Regions from separate parts of the Streptomyces sp. NPDC006476 genome, predicted to be linked through region 3. Evidence: riboswitches for the same ligand, from Rfam matches in the RefSeq annotation. Region 3 holds a riboswitch; each other region holds the start of a gene.

What was found. Region 3 has a riboswitch for cyclic di-AMP ahead of ABZZ74_RS04280 (M23 family metallopeptidase). Riboswitches for the same ligand answer to the same signal wherever they lie in the genome.
Region 1: another riboswitch for cyclic di-AMP. It lies ahead of ABZZ74_RS25905 (transglycosylase family protein); the one in region 3 lies ahead of ABZZ74_RS04280 (M23 family metallopeptidase).
Region 2: another riboswitch for cyclic di-AMP. It lies ahead of ABZZ74_RS38505 (NlpC/P60 family protein); the one in region 3 lies ahead of ABZZ74_RS04280 (M23 family metallopeptidase).
Region 4: another riboswitch for cyclic di-AMP. It lies ahead of ABZZ74_RS07755 (NlpC/P60 family protein); the one in region 3 lies ahead of ABZZ74_RS04280 (M23 family metallopeptidase).

The regions. Positions count from the first base shown of each region.
Region 1 covers NZ_JBEXPK010000023.1:98,524-102,727, reverse strand. The annotation lists gene ABZZ74_RS25915 (cytochrome P450) at 1-409, shown strand, start outside; gene ABZZ74_RS25910 (transglycosylase family protein) at 599-1,552, shown strand; cyclic di-AMP (ydaO/yuaA leader) riboswitch at 1,759-1,929, shown strand; gene ABZZ74_RS25905 (transglycosylase family protein) at 1,933-2,610, shown strand; gene eno (phosphopyruvate hydratase) at 2,922-4,204, shown strand, end outside.
Region 2 covers NZ_JBEXPK010000051.1:13,948-18,151, forward strand. The annotation lists gene ABZZ74_RS38500 (SDR family oxidoreductase) at 1-198, opposite strand, end outside; gene ABZZ74_RS38505 (NlpC/P60 family protein) at 366-2,117, opposite strand; cyclic di-AMP (ydaO/yuaA leader) riboswitch at 2,126-2,291, opposite strand; gene ABZZ74_RS38510 (DUF5997 family protein) at 2,484-2,888, opposite strand; gene ABZZ74_RS38515 (LysR family substrate-binding domain-containing protein) at 2,947-3,705, shown strand; gene ABZZ74_RS38520 (TfoX/Sxy family protein) at 3,713-4,045, opposite strand.
Region 3 covers NZ_JBEXPK010000003.1:53,549-57,752, forward strand. The annotation lists gene ABZZ74_RS04275 (pitrilysin family protein) at 1-1,232, shown strand, start outside; cyclic di-AMP (ydaO/yuaA leader) riboswitch at 1,457-1,620, shown strand; gene ABZZ74_RS04280 (M23 family metallopeptidase) at 1,633-2,406, shown strand; gene ABZZ74_RS04285 (GntR family transcriptional regulator) at 2,595-3,287, shown strand; gene ABZZ74_RS04290 (HPr family phosphocarrier protein) at 3,427-3,708, opposite strand; gene ABZZ74_RS04295 (GNAT family N-acetyltransferase) at 3,905-4,204, shown strand, end outside.
Region 4 covers NZ_JBEXPK010000005.1:131,208-135,411, forward strand. The annotation lists gene ABZZ74_RS07755 (NlpC/P60 family protein) at 628-1,782, opposite strand; cyclic di-AMP (ydaO/yuaA leader) riboswitch at 1,790-1,961, opposite strand; gene pcrA (DNA helicase PcrA) at 2,202-4,204, shown strand, end outside.

The sequences.
Region 1 (4,204 bases), on a different contig from region 3:
CCTGCTCGCGACCGCCGTCGAGGAACTCCTGCGCTACGACGGCCCGGTGGAGCTGGCCACCTGGCGGTTCGCCACCGAACCCCTCACCATCGGCGGACAGCACATCGCGGCCGGCGACCCGGTCCTCGTCGTCCTGGCCGCCGCGGACCGGGACCCGGAGCGGTTCGCCGACCCCGACACCCTCGACCTCGCCCGGCGTGACAACCAACACCTCGGCTACGGCCACGGCATCCACTACTGTCTCGGCGCCCCGCTGGCCCGGTTGGAGGGCCAGACCGCGCTGGCCACGCTGCTCACTCGACTGCCGGATCTGCAACTCGGGGCCGACCCGGCCGAGTTGAGGTGGCGGGGCGGGCTCATCATGCGCGGACTGCGCACGCTTCCGGTGGAGTTCACCCCGGCCGGATGAGGAGACACCGCCGGACAAACGCCGGACAAACATGACACGCGCTCAAGTCTGTGATCTTCACGTGATCTACGCGGCATTAACTTGTGACAAGTGATCGTCTGACGATACGTTCACGGATCAACAGCGGCGCCAGGGTTTGGCCCACGCTTCACGCGCCGTGGTCAGTACTGTCTCGCGAAAGGCCCCCACATGCTCTCCGGGAACGGTCGTCACCGTCGCCCCCGCCAGGCTCCGGCCCTGCTCGTCGCGGCCGGCGTGACCGGCTCCGCCATCGCCATCCCGCTTCTCGGTGCGGCGAGCGCGAACGCGGCCGACGGGACCACGTGGGACAAGGTGGCGAACTGCGAGACCGGCGGCTCCTGGAGCGAGAACAGCGGCGGTTTCTACGGCGGCCTGAAGCTGACCCAGGACGACTGGGACAAGTACGGCGGCCTCGACTACGCCGAGCGCCCCGACCTCGCCAGCCGCAACCAGCAGATAGCCGTCGCCGAGAAGATCCTCGACGCCGAGGGCGTCGGCGCCTTCCACACCTGTGGACTGACCTCCGGGCTGACCGAGGACTCGGCCTCGGTGGACATCGACACCGGTGTGTCCGGCGGTTCGTCCGGTTCATCCGGTTCGTCCGACACCTCGGGCGGGTCCGGTTCCACCGGTCTGTCCAACTCCTCGGGCGACTCGGCGGGTGACTCCTCCTCGACGGACGGCTCGCCGTCGCTCTCCGCCTCCACCGGCTCTCCCTCCCCTTCGGCGGGCAAGTCCAACAAATCGGACAACTCGGCCTCGCCCTCCGTGTCTCCCTCGGATTCACGGGCGGCCGACAGTCCGTCGACAGGTCCGTCGAAAAGCGACGACTCGGACAATGAGCAGCAGGCGGTGGGCTCTTGGAGCCTCGTCGACACCGGCGCCGTCGCCTCCGCCACGGGCGCCGGACGGCACCGCGGCCCGAGCGCCGAGGAGGCCGTCACCGAGAGCGCCAAGGGCGGCACGTACACCGTGCACGCCGGCGACACCCTCGGCTCCATCGCCGACAGCCTTGGCCTGGACGGCGGATGGCGCGCGCTCTACGGCGCGAACAAGCAGGCCATCGGCGCCGACCCGAACCATGTCTCCGCCGGTCAGACGCTCGAACTTCCGGTTGAATAAGGGGCGAACGGGGCGGAAAAAGACGGGAGTTCACGTCATGCTTCGCGCTGAATGTCCGGTTTGGCGAAAGTGTGGGATGAGTCTCAGAAGCCCTGATCGTCTTTGAAATTCCGCCGATTCCGTGTCTACGGTCTTCACCGCTCGGCAATCCGAGCCCCGGCGGCCGCAACGCCGAATCCTGCCAGTGGCCGTACGGGAACAGTCGTCGCTTGACAGCGCCGTAGGCAGGAGCGGGGGACCCAAGGTAAGTGCCCCACCGGGCAGTTGACGGTGGCGGCTTGGGGTGGAGCCGCGTCTCGTGAAAGCGAGGACGCGGCCGGGCAACTCAACCGGCCCGAACCCGACAGCTCACCTCGCAGGCGTCGGTGAGGGGATCAACCATGCTGTTTTCCGGCAAGGGCAAGCACCGTCGTCCGTCCAAGGCCACCCGTGCCGCCGCGCTCGCCGGTGTCACCGGTGTCGCCATTGCCGCTCCGCTGATGGCGGCCGGCAACGCCTCCGCAGCCACCGCCTCCGAGTGGGACGCGGTCGCCCAGTGCGAGTCGGGCGGCAACTGGTCCATCAACACCGGCAACGGTTACTACGGCGGCCTGCAGTTCTCCGCCTCCACCTGGGCCGCGTACGGCGGCACCGCCTACGCCCCGCAGGCCAACCAGGCCAGCAAGGCGCAGCAGATAGCCGTCGCCGAGAAGGTCCTCGCCTCCCAGGGCAAGGGCGCCTGGCCGGTCTGCGGCAAGGGCCTGTCCAGCGCCGCCTACAACGGCGCGAGCGCCTCCAGCGGCACCACCAACCGCTCGACCGAGTCGCAGGCCGCCTCCCGCTCCTCCGAGCGTCCGGCCGCCAAGACCCACAAGAGCCAGAAGACCGTCACCACCCCGACCGGCAAGAAGGTCAAGAAGGGTGACGGCGAGTACAAGGTCGTCAAGGGTGACACCCTCAGCTCCATCGCCGCCAAGCACGGCGTCAAGGGCGGCTGGAAGAAGCTGTTCGAGCTGAACAAGGACATCATCGCCGACGCCAACCTGATCTACCCGGGTCAGCAGCTGCACCTGAAGTAAGAGCTGAACCACAGGGCCCTGACCGCCGTGTTCCCCAGTGTGGAGAACGCGTGAGGGCCTCCCCCGTCCCCACGGGCTCCCCGCTCCGGTGCGTGTTCCCCCGTACGCACCGGGGCGGGGCTTTTTCATGCGCGGGTGCTCGCACCGTTTTCACGCGGGAGCGCCCCACCCTCTTTGTTCCGTTCAGAAACAATTTACTCTCGGTTCTGCCCAAGGGGTGGTCGGCGGCGTGGCCGATCGGCCTTGGGCGGTTAGGCTCGTCTCGCAGAGCCACCGCGGCGCTGCACAGCCGCGTCACATGGAAGAAGGAGATGCTCGTGCCGTCCATCGACGTCGTCGTAGCCCGGGAAATCCTGGACTCCCGAGGCAACCCCACGGTCGAGGTCGAGGTCGGCCTCGACGACGGCAGCACGGGTCGTGCCGCCGTCCCGTCCGGCGCCTCCACGGGCGCCTTCGAGGCCATCGAGCTCCGCGACGGTGACCCCAACCGCTACCAGGGCAAGGGCGTCGAGAAGGCCGTCCTCGCCGTCATCGAGCAGATCGGCCCGGAGCTGGTCGGGTACGACGCCACCGAGCAGCGCCTGATCGACCAGGCGATGTTCGACCTGGACGCCACCGACAACAAGGGCTCCCTCGGCGCCAACGCCATCCTCGGCGTCTCCCTCGCCGTTGCCCACGCCGCCTCCGAGGCCAGCGACCTCCCGCTCTTCCGCTACCTGGGCGGCCCGAACGCGCACCTGCTGCCGGTGCCGATGATGAACATCCTGAACGGCGGCTCGCACGCCGACTCCAACGTGGACATCCAGGAGTTCATGATCGCCCCGATCGGCGCGGAGTCCTTCTCCGAGGCGCTGCGCTGGGGTGCCGAGGTCTACCACACCCTGAAGAAGGTCCTGAAGGGCAAGGGCCTGGCCACCGGCCTCGGTGACGAGGGCGGCTTCGCCCCGAACCTCGAGTCCAACCGCGCCGCCCTCGACCTCATCCTCGAGGCCATCAAGCAGGCCGGGTACGTCCCGGGCGAGCAGATCGCGCTCGCGCTCGACGTCGCCGCGTCCGAGTTCTACAAGGACGGCAAGTACGAGTTCGAGGGCAAGTCCCGCTCGGCCGCCGAGATGACCGAGTACTACGAGGAGCTCGTCGCCGCCTACCCGCTGGTCTCCATCGAGGACCCGCTGTTCGAGGACGACTGGGCCGGCTGGAAGGTGCTCACCGACAAGCTCGGCGACAAGGTCCAGATCGTCGGCGACGACCTGTTCGTCACCAACCCCGAGCGCCTCGCCCGCGGCATCGAGGAGGGCACCGCGAACGCCCTGCTCGTGAAGGTGAACCAGATCGGATCGCTGACCGAGACCCTGGACGCCGTCGAGCTGGCCCAGCGCAACGGCTTCAAGTGCATGATGTCGCACCGTTCCGGCGAGACCGAGGACGTCACCATCGCCGACCTGGCCGTCGCCACCAACTGCGGCCAGATCAAGACCGGCGCCCCGGCCCGCTCCGAGCGCGTCGCCAAGTACAACCAGCTGCTGCGCATCGAGGAGATCCTCGACGACGCGGCGGTGTACGCGGGCCGCAGCGCGTTCCCGCGCTTCAAGGG
Region 2 (4,204 bases), on a different contig from region 3:
CTCCGCGGCCAGCGCGGCCCAGTCGCTCTCCCTGCTGACGTCCAGCCGCCGCACGTCACCCTGCGGCCGCACGTCCGTGGCCACCACCCGGGCGCCGGCCCGGGTCAGCGCCTCCACCTCGGCGGCGCCCTGGCCGCCCGCGGCCCCGGTGACGACGACGGTCTTCCCGGTCAGCCGCCGTTCGTATTGATCACTCATGCCGCCATCCTTCACCAGCGAGGCAGCTTTGGTCGCCAGCGGCAGCGGTTGCTCGGGGAAGGCCGATTTCACCGACCCTCCCCGACTCGTGCGCGAGACGGTGACCGCCGAACGCCGAAGAGGCCGCCCACGGTTCGTGGACGGCCTCTTCGGCGGAGCGTGTGCTGCTAGGCGGGGCGCACCGCTATGCGGATCGCGGCCTCGCCGGCGTAGTGGACCGACTCCTCGCGGATCACCGCGCCCGGTCCGGGGGCGTGGATCATCAGACCGTTGCCGGTGTAGAGGCCGACATGGCTGAAGTTGTCGTTGAAGAAGATCAGGTCACCGGGACGGCTCTCGGCGAGCGGGACCACCGTGCCGGTGCTCGCCTGCTCGTGCGTGGACCGCGGCAGCGCGACCCCGGCGGCCCGCCAGGCGGCCTGGGTGAGCCCGGCGTTGTCGTACGACTCCGGACCGACCCCGCCCCACAGACAGGGCCTGCCGATCTGCGCCCGGGCGAAGGACACGGCCCGGTCCGCCTTGGTGCCGACCGGCGGCTCGGCGGGCGCCTCGGGCACCCCCGTGTCGAGGACCGACGGCTCCTGGAGCCGGCGCCACTGGTCCGAGACGGGCAGGCTCGAGTCGACCGCGACGGGCAGGTTCCACGCACCCGTGTCCATGACGGACGGCTGCTGCGGGGCCGCCTCGACGGTGGGCTGCTGGAAGCTCCACTGCGTGCCGGTGTCCAGGGCGGTCAGCTGCTGCTGCGCCCCCGTGTCGGTGATGGACGGACCCATGTCGGGGACGGCCGGCTGCTGCAGGCCCCACGGTTCGCTCACCGGCACGCCCGTGTCGAGCACGGACGGCTGCTGCATCCGCCAGGCCTCCTCGGTCGCCCGGCTCGCCTGCTCCGACCAGGGCGCCGGCGCCAGATCCGCCTGCGGCGCAGGAGTCGCGAGCGCCGACTGCGGTGCTGCCATGGTCATCGAGGGCATGACGCCCGTCTGGGATGTCGTGGCCGCCGGGGACATGAGGGTCGCCTGTGGCTCCGTGGCCGTCGGCGACATGACGGTCGACTGCGGTGTCATGGCCAGCGAGGGCATGACCGCCGTCTGCTCCGCCATGGGCGTCGGTGACATGACCGCCGACTGCGGTGTCATGGCCAGCGAGGGCATGACCGCCGTCTGTTCCGCCATGGCCGTCGGTGACATGACCGCCGACTGCGGTAGGGACGTCTGCCGGGCCGTGTACCGGTACAGCAGCTCACTCGCCGCGGCGATCTTGCGCTGGCTCTGCTCCTTGGACGTGCGCAGCGACGCCTGCCGCGGCTCGCCGCCCGTCGCGCCCGTCGCCATGGCGGACTCCTGCCGCTGCGCCGGTATGGCGGGCAGCGCGGCCGTGCCGTCACCCGCGGTCAGCTCGGCGACCGGACGGCGCGTTCCGCCCGCCGGCAGCTCGGCCACGGGCCGGCCGGGTGCCTCCAGCTCGAAGCCGGTCCGTGCCTCCGGGGAGCGCGCGGGCCGCGACGGGGCCGGGCGGGGGGAGGAGGTGCGCTGGGCGGGCATGCGGTCGGCCGGCAGGATCGCCGGGATCGTGGGCCCCAGCGAGGCGCGCGCCGCGTCGAACCACTGCCGGGTCACGTTGTCCAGGTCGGGGTCCGAGCGCCTGCCGCCGCCCGTCGGCGCGCCGCGTCCTCGCGAGCCGGTCACCGTCGGCCGGGTGAAGTTCCACTGGCCGGTGTCGGACTCGGCCCGGTCGTAGAGGCTGCTCACCCGGTCCCGGACGGCCTCCCGGCTGGGGGCGTCCTCCCCGGCGAGGGGAACGGCGTCAGCGCTCTGCGAGAGCATGGCCACCGAGGTGAGGGCCGCTGCGGCGAGGGCGGAGTTGCGCATCCCGGGGAGGCCGGAGCCGCCCGTGCGCGATGGTCGATCCGGCGCCATGGGAGCCGTACTCCTTCCGTACTCCGCCTACCGAGTTAGCTGTCGGGTTCGGGCGGTCGTGTCCGGAAGGCATGCCCTACGACCCTTGCCCGTGCGGGCAGTTGGGCCGATTCACCCCATGATTCGGTTGGGTCCCCGGCTCCGGTTCGACACCGGACTCGGCGGAGGCCACGCGTCCCGACGGGGTTCGCCGGAGGAACTCGAGTGGCCTGGACCCACGCTAGCCAACTTGTGCGGCTGGTGTGAAGGTTGAAGGGCAGAATGTCCGATACGCTTTTGTGACCTTCGTCGTGACGGGCCGTCAGATCCCATTTCCGTGCACACAGCGGATCTGGAGCGTGACCGACCGTCGCGACGGCGGGTGCCTCAGGACCGCGGACCGTCCTCCCCGGCCGCCCGCTCGGCGTCGCGCTTCTTGATCCGCGCCGCCTCCTTGCGGACCTCCGCCTGGGTGGCCCGCTCCTTCACCAGCCACTCCGGCTGCTCCTGCTTGAGCGCCTCGATCTGCTCGGTGGTCAGCGGCTCGGTCACCCCGCCGCGGGCCAGCCCCGCGATGGAGACGCCCAGCTTCGCCGCGACCACCGGACGGGGGTGCGGTCCCTTGGCCCGCAGCTCGCGCAGCCACTCGGGCGGCTCGGCCTGGAGCTGGTCGAGCTGGGCGCGCGAGACGACACCCTCACGGAACTCGGCGGGGGTGGCCTCGAGGTACACACCCAGCTTCTTCGCCGCGGTCGCGGGCTTCATCGTCTGGGTGGTCTGGTGCGACTTCATGGGGTCCAGGGTATCGACCGGGTACGGGGCCCTCGACCACGGCCGGTAACCTGGCCAGGTGACAGGCTCGGAGACATCTCCCACGTTCCGGCTCGCGTACGTCCCGGGGACGACGCCCGCCAAGTGGGTGCGGATCTGGAACGAGCGGCTGCCCGGCATCCCGTTGCACCTCATCGCCGTACCGGCCGCCGAGGCGCCCGAGGTGCTGCGCGCGGGCGAGGCGGACGCGGGCCTGGTACGGCTGCCGGTCGACCGTGGGTTCTTCAGCGCGATCCCGCTCTACACCGAGACGACGGTGGTCGTGGTCCCCAAGGACCACGTGATCACGGCGGCCGACGAGGTGACGCTCGCCGATCTGGCCGACGAGGTGCTCTTCCACCCTCTCGACGACGTCTTCGACTGGGACGCCCCTCCCGGTGAACCCGCCTTCGAGCGTCCCGCCACCACCGAGGACGCCGTGGAGCTGGTCGCGGCGGGCGTCGGCCTCCTCGTCGTCCCCCAGTCCCTCGCCCGTCTGCACCACCGCAGGGACCTCACCTACCGCCCGGTCGTCGACGCACCCCAGTCCGGTGTCGCCCTGTCCTGGCCCGAGGAAGCGACCACCGACCTGGTCGAGGACTTCATCGGCATCGTGCGCGGCCGCACGGTCAACAGCTCCCGCGGCCGCAAACAGCAGCCGGAGGAGAAGCCGAGGCGGGAGGAGCAGGAGAAGTCCTCCGCCCGCCGCAAGCCCGCCCCCGCCAAGCAGCCGGGCCGCACTCCCCGCGCGGGCGGCTCCAAGCCCGGCAGGCGAGGCAGGCCCGGCCGCCGCTCGTAGGAACGGCTCACTTCGGCGGCAACCCCGCGGCGAAGGCGTACCCCTCGTCGATCCATGCGCCCAGGACCCGGTCGTCCGTCAGCGCGGACGGGTCGACGACGATCCAGCCGCGCATCGGCCGCCCCGTCATGTCGAGGAGCCGCGCTCCCGGTCGGGTCAGTGCCGCGTCCGTGGCCTCCGGCCCGACACGGACCATCAGCCCCCCGGCGCCACTCGCGCTCACTGCCATGTTCCCCCGCAGCAGAAACGCGAGCCCTCCGAACATCCGCTTCTCAGTGATGTCCGGATCGGCCCCCAGATACCGCCGAATCCGCTCGGCCAACGCTTCGTCGTACGCCATGCCACGCCTCGCTCCGTGTACCGACTCCCAGGATTCCAGGATGGCCCCGCACGCCTGTCCGGTTCAGGCGGAGATGGGCCGCCGGTGGGAGTGGGGGCTCTCCTCGCGTCGCGTCCGCAGGGACCGCACGGCGAGGCCGAGACCGTGGCGCGACGGCCG
Region 3 (4,204 bases):
TGCTGGACGCGCCCCTGGAGGCCGAGCCGGCCGGCTTCGACGGCGTCGCCACGATCATGGCGCGTGCCTTCTCCGAGGGCACCGACAAGCACTCCGCCGAGGAGTTCGCCGCCGAACTGGAGCGCTGCGGCGCCACCCTCGACGCGCACGCCGACCACCCCGGCGTCCGGCTCAGCCTGGAGGTTCCGGCCTCCCGACTGGCCAAGGCGCTCGGTCTGCTCGCCGACGCCCTCAGGGCGCCCGCGTTCGCCGACAGCGAGGTGGAGCGGCTGGTCCGCAACCGCCTCGACGAGATCCCGCACGAGCTGGCCAACCCCTCCCGGCGCGCCGCCAAGGAGCTCTCCAAGGAGCTGTTCCCGGCCGGCTCGCGCATGTCGCGCCCGCGCCAGGGCACCGAGGAGACCGTCGAGAAGATCGACGCGGCGGCCGTGCGCGCCTTCTACGACCGTCACGTCCGGCCCGTGACGGCCACCGCGGTGGTCGTCGGCGACCTCACCGGGATCGACCTCGACGCCCTGCTCGGGGAGACCCTCGGGGCGTGGACGGGCTCCAGGGCCGAGCCCCGCCCGGTGCCTGCGGTGACGGCCGACGACACCGGGCGCGTGGTCATCGTCGACCGTCCCGGCGCCGTCCAGACGCAGCTGCTCATCGGCCGCGTCGGGCCCGACCGGCACGACCGCGTGTGGCCCGCGCAGGTCCTCGGCACGTACTGCCTGGGCGGCACCCTCACCTCCCGCCTGGACCGCGTCCTGCGCGAGGAGAAGGGCTACACCTACGGCGTGCGGGCCTTCGGCCAGGTCCTGCGCTCCGCCCCGGACGGCACGGGCGCGTCGATGCTCGCCATCAGCGGCTCCGTCGACACCCCGAACACCGGCCTGGCGCTCGACGACCTCTGGAGGGTGCTGCGCACGCTCGCCGAGGGCGGCCTCACGGACGCCGAGCGCGACGTCGCCGTACAGAACCTCGTCGGGGTGGCGCCGTTGAAGTACGAGACGGCGGCGGCCGTCGCGAGCACGCTGGCCGACCAGGTCGAGCAGCATCTGCCGGACGACTTCCAGGCGACGCTGTACCAGCAGCTGGCCGCGACCGGCACCGTGGAGGCCACCGCGGCGGTCGTGAACGCTTTCCCCGTCGACCGGTTGGTGACCGTCCTGGTCGGGGACGCGGCGCAGATCAAGGAGCCCGTAGAGGCTCTGAACATCGGTGAAGTGACCGTGGTGTCCGCCGAGTAGCGGCACGCGTGCGTGGCAGGGCCCTGGTGACGGAAGCGTCACCAGGGCCCTCTTATGTCCGAATTGAAGGACCTTTGAAGGCAATTGAAGGAAAATTGAAGGAGAGTGGGCTGTTTGCCCTGTGGGATGCGCTACAAACACCCTGATCCGTTTGGGAATTGAAAGTGGCCCCGTTTAGCGTCGTCCGGGCTGTCCGTCAGGCAGTGCGCCGCACCCGCGGCACCGGACAGTCATCGCCGAGTCCCCGTACGGCGCGAGCCAGGGGAGCCGGGGACCCACGCAGTCCCTGGGGTGAATCGGACGCCCGCGCGTGTGGCGAGGGTGTCCGTAGGAGACCTTCCTGCTCCGAACCCGTCAGCTAACCCGGTAGGCGAGAGGGAAGGAAAGGAACAGCCTGTACATGGCGTTCATGTGCGCCACCGGGAAGCACCGTCGTCCCAGCCGGATCAAGCGCTCCACCGCCCATGCCGCCGGCGTCGCGGCCCTCGCCACCACCGGCGTCATCGGCGCCCTCGCGGCCCCCGCGCTCGCCGCCGACAACGCGGCCGACGCCGTCGAGCAGACCGGTCTCACCCCCGTCATCACCATCGGCGACTCGATCGCCGCCAAGATCGACGCCCAGGCCGACGCGCAGAAGCAGGCCGCCGAGATGGCCGCCCGCAAGAAGGCGGCCGAGGAGGCCGCGCGCAAGAAGGCCGAGGCGGAGGCCAAGAAGGCCCGCGAGGCCAAGGAGCGCGCCGCCCGCGAGGCCGAGCGCAAGCGCCTCAACACCTTCGTCGCCCCGATCTCGAACTCGTACGTCTCCACGGGCTACAAGGCCAGCAGTTCCCTGTGGTCCTCGGGCAGCCACACCGGCATCGACTTCCACGCCGCGACCGGCACCACCGTGCACGCCGTCGGCTACGGCACGGTCGTGCAGACCGGCTGGGGCGGTGCGTACGGCAACCAGATCGTGATCAAGATGAACGACGGCACGTACACCCAGTACGGCCACCTGTCGTCCATCGGCGTCTCCGTCGGCCAGAAGGTCGTCACCGGCCAGCAGATCGGCCTCTCCGGCTCGACCGGCAACACCACCGGGCCGCACCTGCACTTCGAGGCCCGTACGACGCCGGAGTACGGCTCCGACATCGACCCCGTCGCCTACCTTCGCTCGCACGGCGTGAACGTCTGACGGAGGATCGCGAGATCCCGTGAAGCCCCGGCTCCCCGAGCCGGGGCTTTCCGCGTTTCAGTCGTCCCGCTGTCCAAAAAATATCCATGGATTCTGGCCCGCCGTCGGAAATTCCCGCCCTTTGCAATAGAGTCACTGGACACACGTCCATGGTCGACGTTTCACGGGGATTAAGGCGGAGGTCGGACATGCGTATTCCGGCGCACTCGGTGTGCACGGCCATCCGGGACGACATCGTCGCGGGTGTCTACGAGCGCGGCAGCCGCCTCACCGAGGAACTCCTCGCCCGCCGCTACGGCGTCTCGCGCGTCCCCGTCCGCGAGGCCCTGCGCACCCTGGAGGCCGAGGGCTTCGTGGTGACCCGGCGGCACGCGGGCGCGTGCGTCGCGGAACCGACCGAGCAGGAGGCCTCCGACCTGCTGGAGATGCGCCTGCTGCTGGAGCCGCTCGGCGCCTCCCGGGCCGCCCAGCGCCGCACCGAGGCCCATCTGAAGGTGCTGCGCGGCCTGGTCAGACTGGGCCAGGAGCGGGCCAGAAGGGGCAACAGCGAGGATCTGCGCTCCCTGGGCGGCTGGTTCCACGAGACGCTCGCCCAGGCCTCCGGCAGCCCGGCCATGACCTCGATGCTCACCCAGCTGCGTCACAAGATCGCCTGGATGTACGCCGTGGAGGCGCCCGCCGACCCGGTGGAGTACTGGGCCGAGCACGGGGCGATCGTTGACGCCGTGGCCCGTGGCGACGGCGAACGCGCCCGGGCGGTCACGGCACTGCACACCGAACGCTCGACCGCCGCGCACCGGCTGCGATTCGGGAGTCAGGAGCGGGTGAACGGTGTGAGGAACTCGCAACATGCCGTAAACATGCCGAGCCTGCGGCATTAACACGGACGCCGTATACAAAGAGGAAAGAATTCGCGGGGGCTATTTCACGCTGCCCGCCGCCGGGAATTCCGAACCCCCGGCACAGAAAATGCGAAGGGCTCGCCCGGAAATTCGGACGAGCCCTTCCGTGGTGCCGTGGTCAGACGGTCTCGGGAAGCTCCTCGAGCCCCTCGGAGACCAGCTTGGCCAGACGGTCGAGGGCCGCGTCCGCGCCCTCGGCGTCGGAGGCGAGGACGATCTCCTCGCCGCCCTGGGCGCCCAGGCCCAGAACCGCCAGCATGGAGGCCGCGTTGACGGGGTTGCCGTCGGCCTTGGCGATCGTGACCGGGATACCTGCGGCCGTGGCGGCCCGGACGAAGATGGAAGCGGGGCGGGCGTGGAGGCCCTCGGCCCAGCCGACGTTGACGCGGCGCTCAGCCATGTGATGCTGCCCTTCGGTGTTCAGGGTTGTCTAGACCAGTTTCCCACAACGTGAGGCTGCTCCGGAGAGGCTCGCGCCCCTCCGGGGTGAGTCGTCGGGCCGCGGCCTCGGCCCGACGTCCGTCCCTCGCGCTGCTTGGTTGTCGTCCACAGACTGCCTCGCGCCGTTGTCGGACGCGAGCCGTACGCTGGGCCCCATGCAGACCTCGTCGGACCGGCACGAGTACCCCGCCCACTGGGAAGCCGACGTGGTGCTGCGCGACGGCGGCACCGCACGCATCCGCCCCATCACCGTCGATGACGCGGAGCGCCTGGTCAGCTTCTACGAGCAGGTGTCGGACGAGTCGAAGTACTACCGCTTCTTCGCGCCCTACCCGCGACTGTCCGCGAAGGACGTCCACCGCTTCACGCACCACGACTTTGTGGACCGGGTGGGACTCGCGGCCACGGTCGGCGGCGAGTTCATCGCCACCGTACGCTACGACCGCATCGGCGCC
Region 4 (4,204 bases), on a different contig from region 3:
CGACACCTACGCGCCGAAGTGCGGCTGTGCACGACGGCACACAAACAACGCCCCACGCCTACCGCAACCGCAGCCGACCGCCCCCAGCCGCTTGCGCGCCCCGCACCCCACGGCCGGTGGCGCCCGAAGCGGCTTCGCACGCCTGTCGCGCGCTGGGTCGGCGGGCGCTCAGAGGCCGTCGCGTGCCGCGCATCCCACCGCCGGGTGGCGCGGAAGCGATGCCGCATGCTGCAGCACGTTTGGGGGCCGCGCGGAGGTGTTTGCGGGCCCCGCGCCCCACGGTCGTGCGGCGGCGCGTGAAGCGGCTTCGCACGCCTGTCGCGCGCTGGGTCGGCGGGCGCTCTGAGACCGTCGCGTGCCCACGTCCCTCCGCCGGTGGCGCGGAAGCGATGCCGCATGCTGCAGCACGTTTGGGGGCCGCGCGGAGGTGTTTGCGGGCCCCGCATCCCACGGTCGTGCGGCGGCGCGTGAAGCGGCTTCGCACGCCTGTCGCGCGCTGGGTCGGCGGGCGCTCTGAGACCGTCGCGCGCCGCGCATCTCATCGCCGGGTGGTGTGCCGAGTGCGTCGCGCGCCCGGCGGCCTCATACGGGGCGCACGAGACCGTCCGCGCGCCCCGGCCCGGCGCCTCACGCCGGGCGTACCACGCTGTGGATGATTGATTCGCCGGCGTAGTAGATGGACTCCTCGCGGACGTACGCGCCCGGCTTGGGGGCGTGGATCATCATGCCGTTGCCGATGTAGACGCCGACGTGGCTGATGTCGTCGTAGAAGAAGATCAGGTCGCCGGGCTGGGCGTCGGCGAGGGAGACGGTGGTGCCCGCGTTCACCTGGTCGTAGGTGGTGCGCGGGAGGTCCACGCCCGCGGCCTTCCAGGCGGCCTGGGTGAGGCCGGAGCAGTCGTAGGAGCCGGGACCGGTGGCGCCCCAGACGTACGGCTTGCCGATCTGCGCGCGGGCGAACGCGAGCGCCTTCGCGGCCTTGGCGGCGTAGGAGGAGTCCGTGGAGTCCGTGGTGCCGGTGTCCGAGGAGGAGGTGCCGCCCTGGGACGTGGTCCCCTCCTGGGCCTTCCGCGCCGCCGCCTGCTGCTGGGCCAGCTCCGCGGCCTTGCGCGCGGCCTCCTCCTGCTGCTTCTTCTCGATCGCCGCGAGCCGCGCCTTCTCCTCGGCCGTCAGCTTCGACAGCAGCTCGCGCGCGTCGGAGAGCTTCTTCTGGACCGTGGCCTTGGCGGTCTGCAGATCGCTCTGCGACGTGCTGAGCGTCTCGAGGCTCCGGGAGGCCTCCTCGCGCTTCTTCATCGTCGCGGACTGCTCGGTGAAGTAGTCGTCGACCGCGCTCTTCTGGCGGGCGGTCAGCCGGCCCATCAGCTGCGTCTGGTCGAAGTAGTCCTGCGGGGAGTCGGCGAGCAGGAAGGTCGCCGTGTCGGGCGCGGCGGCACCCGTCCGGTACTGCGCGGCGGCGAAGGAGCCGAGCCTGTCGCGCTCCTCGTTGAGCTTCTGGGCGCGCTTGGCGACGTCGTTGAGCAGGGAGTCGACCCGTCTGCGCTGCTTGGTGGTCTTCTCCTTGGCCGCGTTGTACTTCTCGGTGGCCGACTCCGCCTGGCGGTACAGGTCGTCGACCTTCTTCTCGACTTCCTCGAGGCTGGGGCTGCCGTCGGCCGAGGGGGCGGCGTTGGCCGACTGGGAGAGCAGGGCCACGGAGGTGAGGGCGGCCGTGGCGAGAGCGGGGGTGCGTATGCCTGCTACGCGCGTAACGGCGGGACGCGTCTTGCGGTGCGACGCCAAGACCGGCGACTCCTTCCATCGTCCGCCTACCGGGTTAGCTGTCGGGTTCGGGCGGGTGGTTCGGAAGGGTTGCCCTACGGCCCGGTCCCCGGGAGGGGGCCGGCCGATTCACCCCAAGGTCCTCGTGGGTCCCCGGCTCCGGCTGCGCGGCGGCGCCCCGGACTCGGCGGAGGCCGCACGGCCCGGCGAGGTTCGCCGGTGGGGGTCGTACGGCCCGTCCGAACGGTAGCCAACTCGTGTGGTCCGTGTGAAGGTTGATGTTCGATTTGTCCGATACATTTCCGTGACCTTTGATCAGCCCCGCCCGCCCGGCCACGTGCGGTGATGGCGCGCCACGGAGCGTGTGCGAGGTATCGGATCGGGCGATGTTCTCAGGGCGGCGGCGGGCTGTCAGTGGGGCGCCCTAGACTCGGAGAGCGATGAGCAGCCTCTTTGACGACAGCTTCCTGGCGGACCTCCAAGCCCCTCGCGGGCCCGCGGACGAACCCCCGCCGCCGCCCGAGGACGATCACGTACCGGAGCCCGTTCCGGACGATCTGTTCGGCGGGAAGTTCGACGTGCCGCCGGACCGGGACGCCTATTACCGCGACGGCGCCCCCCGCCCGGCGATCGACCCGGCGGCGCTGCTGGACGGGCTGAACGAGAACCAGCGCGCGGCCGTCGTGCACCATGGCGCCCCCCTGCTCATCGTGGCCGGTGCCGGCTCCGGCAAGACCCGTGTCCTCACCCACCGCATCGCCTACCTCCTGGCCGAGCGGAACGTGCACCCGGGCCAGGTCCTGGCGATCACCTTCACCAACAAGGCCGCCGGTGAGATGAAGGAGCGGGTCGAGCAGCTCGTCGGCCCGCGCGCGAACGCGATGTGGGTGATGACCTTCCACAGCGCGTGCGTGCGCATCCTGCGCAGGGAGAGCAAGAAGCTCGGCTTCACCTCGTCCTTCTCGATCTACGACGCCGCCGACTCCAAGCGCCTGATGGCCCTGGTCTGCCGCGACCTGGACCTCGACCCCAAGCGCTACCCGCCGAAATCCTTCAGCGCCAAGATCTCCAACCTGAAGAACGAGCTGATCGACGAGGAGGACTTCGCCGCCCAGGCCACCGACGGCTTCGAGAAGACCCTCGCCCAGGCCTACGCCCTCTACCAGTCACGGCTGCGCGAGGCGAACGCCCTCGACTTCGACGACCTGATCATGACGACGGTCAACCTGCTCCGCGCCTTCCCGGACGTCGCCGAGCACTACCGCCGCCGTTTCCGGCACGTCCTGGTCGACGAGTACCAGGACACCAACCACGCCCAGTACGCGCTCGTGCGCGAGCTGGTGGGGACGAGCGAGCACCCCGTCGACGTCCCGCCGAACGAGTACGACGTCCCGCCCGCCGAGTTGTGCGTGGTGGGTGACGCGGACCAGTCGATCTACGCCTTCCGCGGGGCGACGATCCGCAACATCCTCCAGTTCGAGGAGGACTACCCGGACGCGACGACGATCCTGTTGGAGCAGAACTACCGCTCCACCCAGACGATCCTGTCCGCGGCCAACGCGGTCATCGAGCGCAACGAGTCCCGCCGCCCCAAGAACCTGTGGACCAACGCCGGCGCGGGCGCGCGCATCACGGGCTATGTCGCCGACACCGAGCACGACGAGGCCCAGTTCGTCGCCGACGAGATAGACCGTCTCACCGACGCGGGTGACGCGAAGGCCGGGGACGTCGCCGTCTTCTACCGGACGAACGCCCAGTCCCGTGTCTTCGAAGAGGTCTTCATCCGTGTCGGCCTGCCCTACAAGGTCGTCGGGGGCGTCCGCTTCTACGAGCGCAAGGAGGTCCGGGACGTCCTGGCCTATCTGCGCGTGTTGGCCAACCCCGAGGACTCGGTGCCGTTGCGCCGCATCCTGAACGTCCCCAAGCGCGGCATCGGCGAGCGCGCCGAGGCGATGATCGACGCCCTCTCGCAGCGGGAGAAGATCAGCTTCCCGCAGGCGCTGCGCCGTGTCGACGAGGCGTACGGCATGGCCGCGCGCTCCGCCAACGCGGTCAAGAAGTTCAACACGCTGATGGAGGACCTCCGTACGATCGTCGAGTCCGGCGCGGGCCCGGCGACCGTCCTGGAGGCGGTGCTCGAACGCACCGGCTACCTCGCCGAGTTGCAGGCTTCCACCGACCCGCAGGACGAGACCCGTATCGAGAACCTCCAGGAACTCGCGGCCGTGGCCCTGGAGTTCGAGCAGGAGTCCGGTGAGGGCGAGGAGTCCCCGGGGCTCGCCGACTTCCTGGAGCGGGTCGCGCTGGTCGCCGACTCCGACCAGATCCCCGACGAGGAGGAGGACGGCTCCGGGGTCATCACCCTGATGACCCTGCACACCGCCAAGGGCCTGGAGTTCCCGGTGGTCTTCCTCACCGGCATGGAGGACGGCGTCTTCCCGCA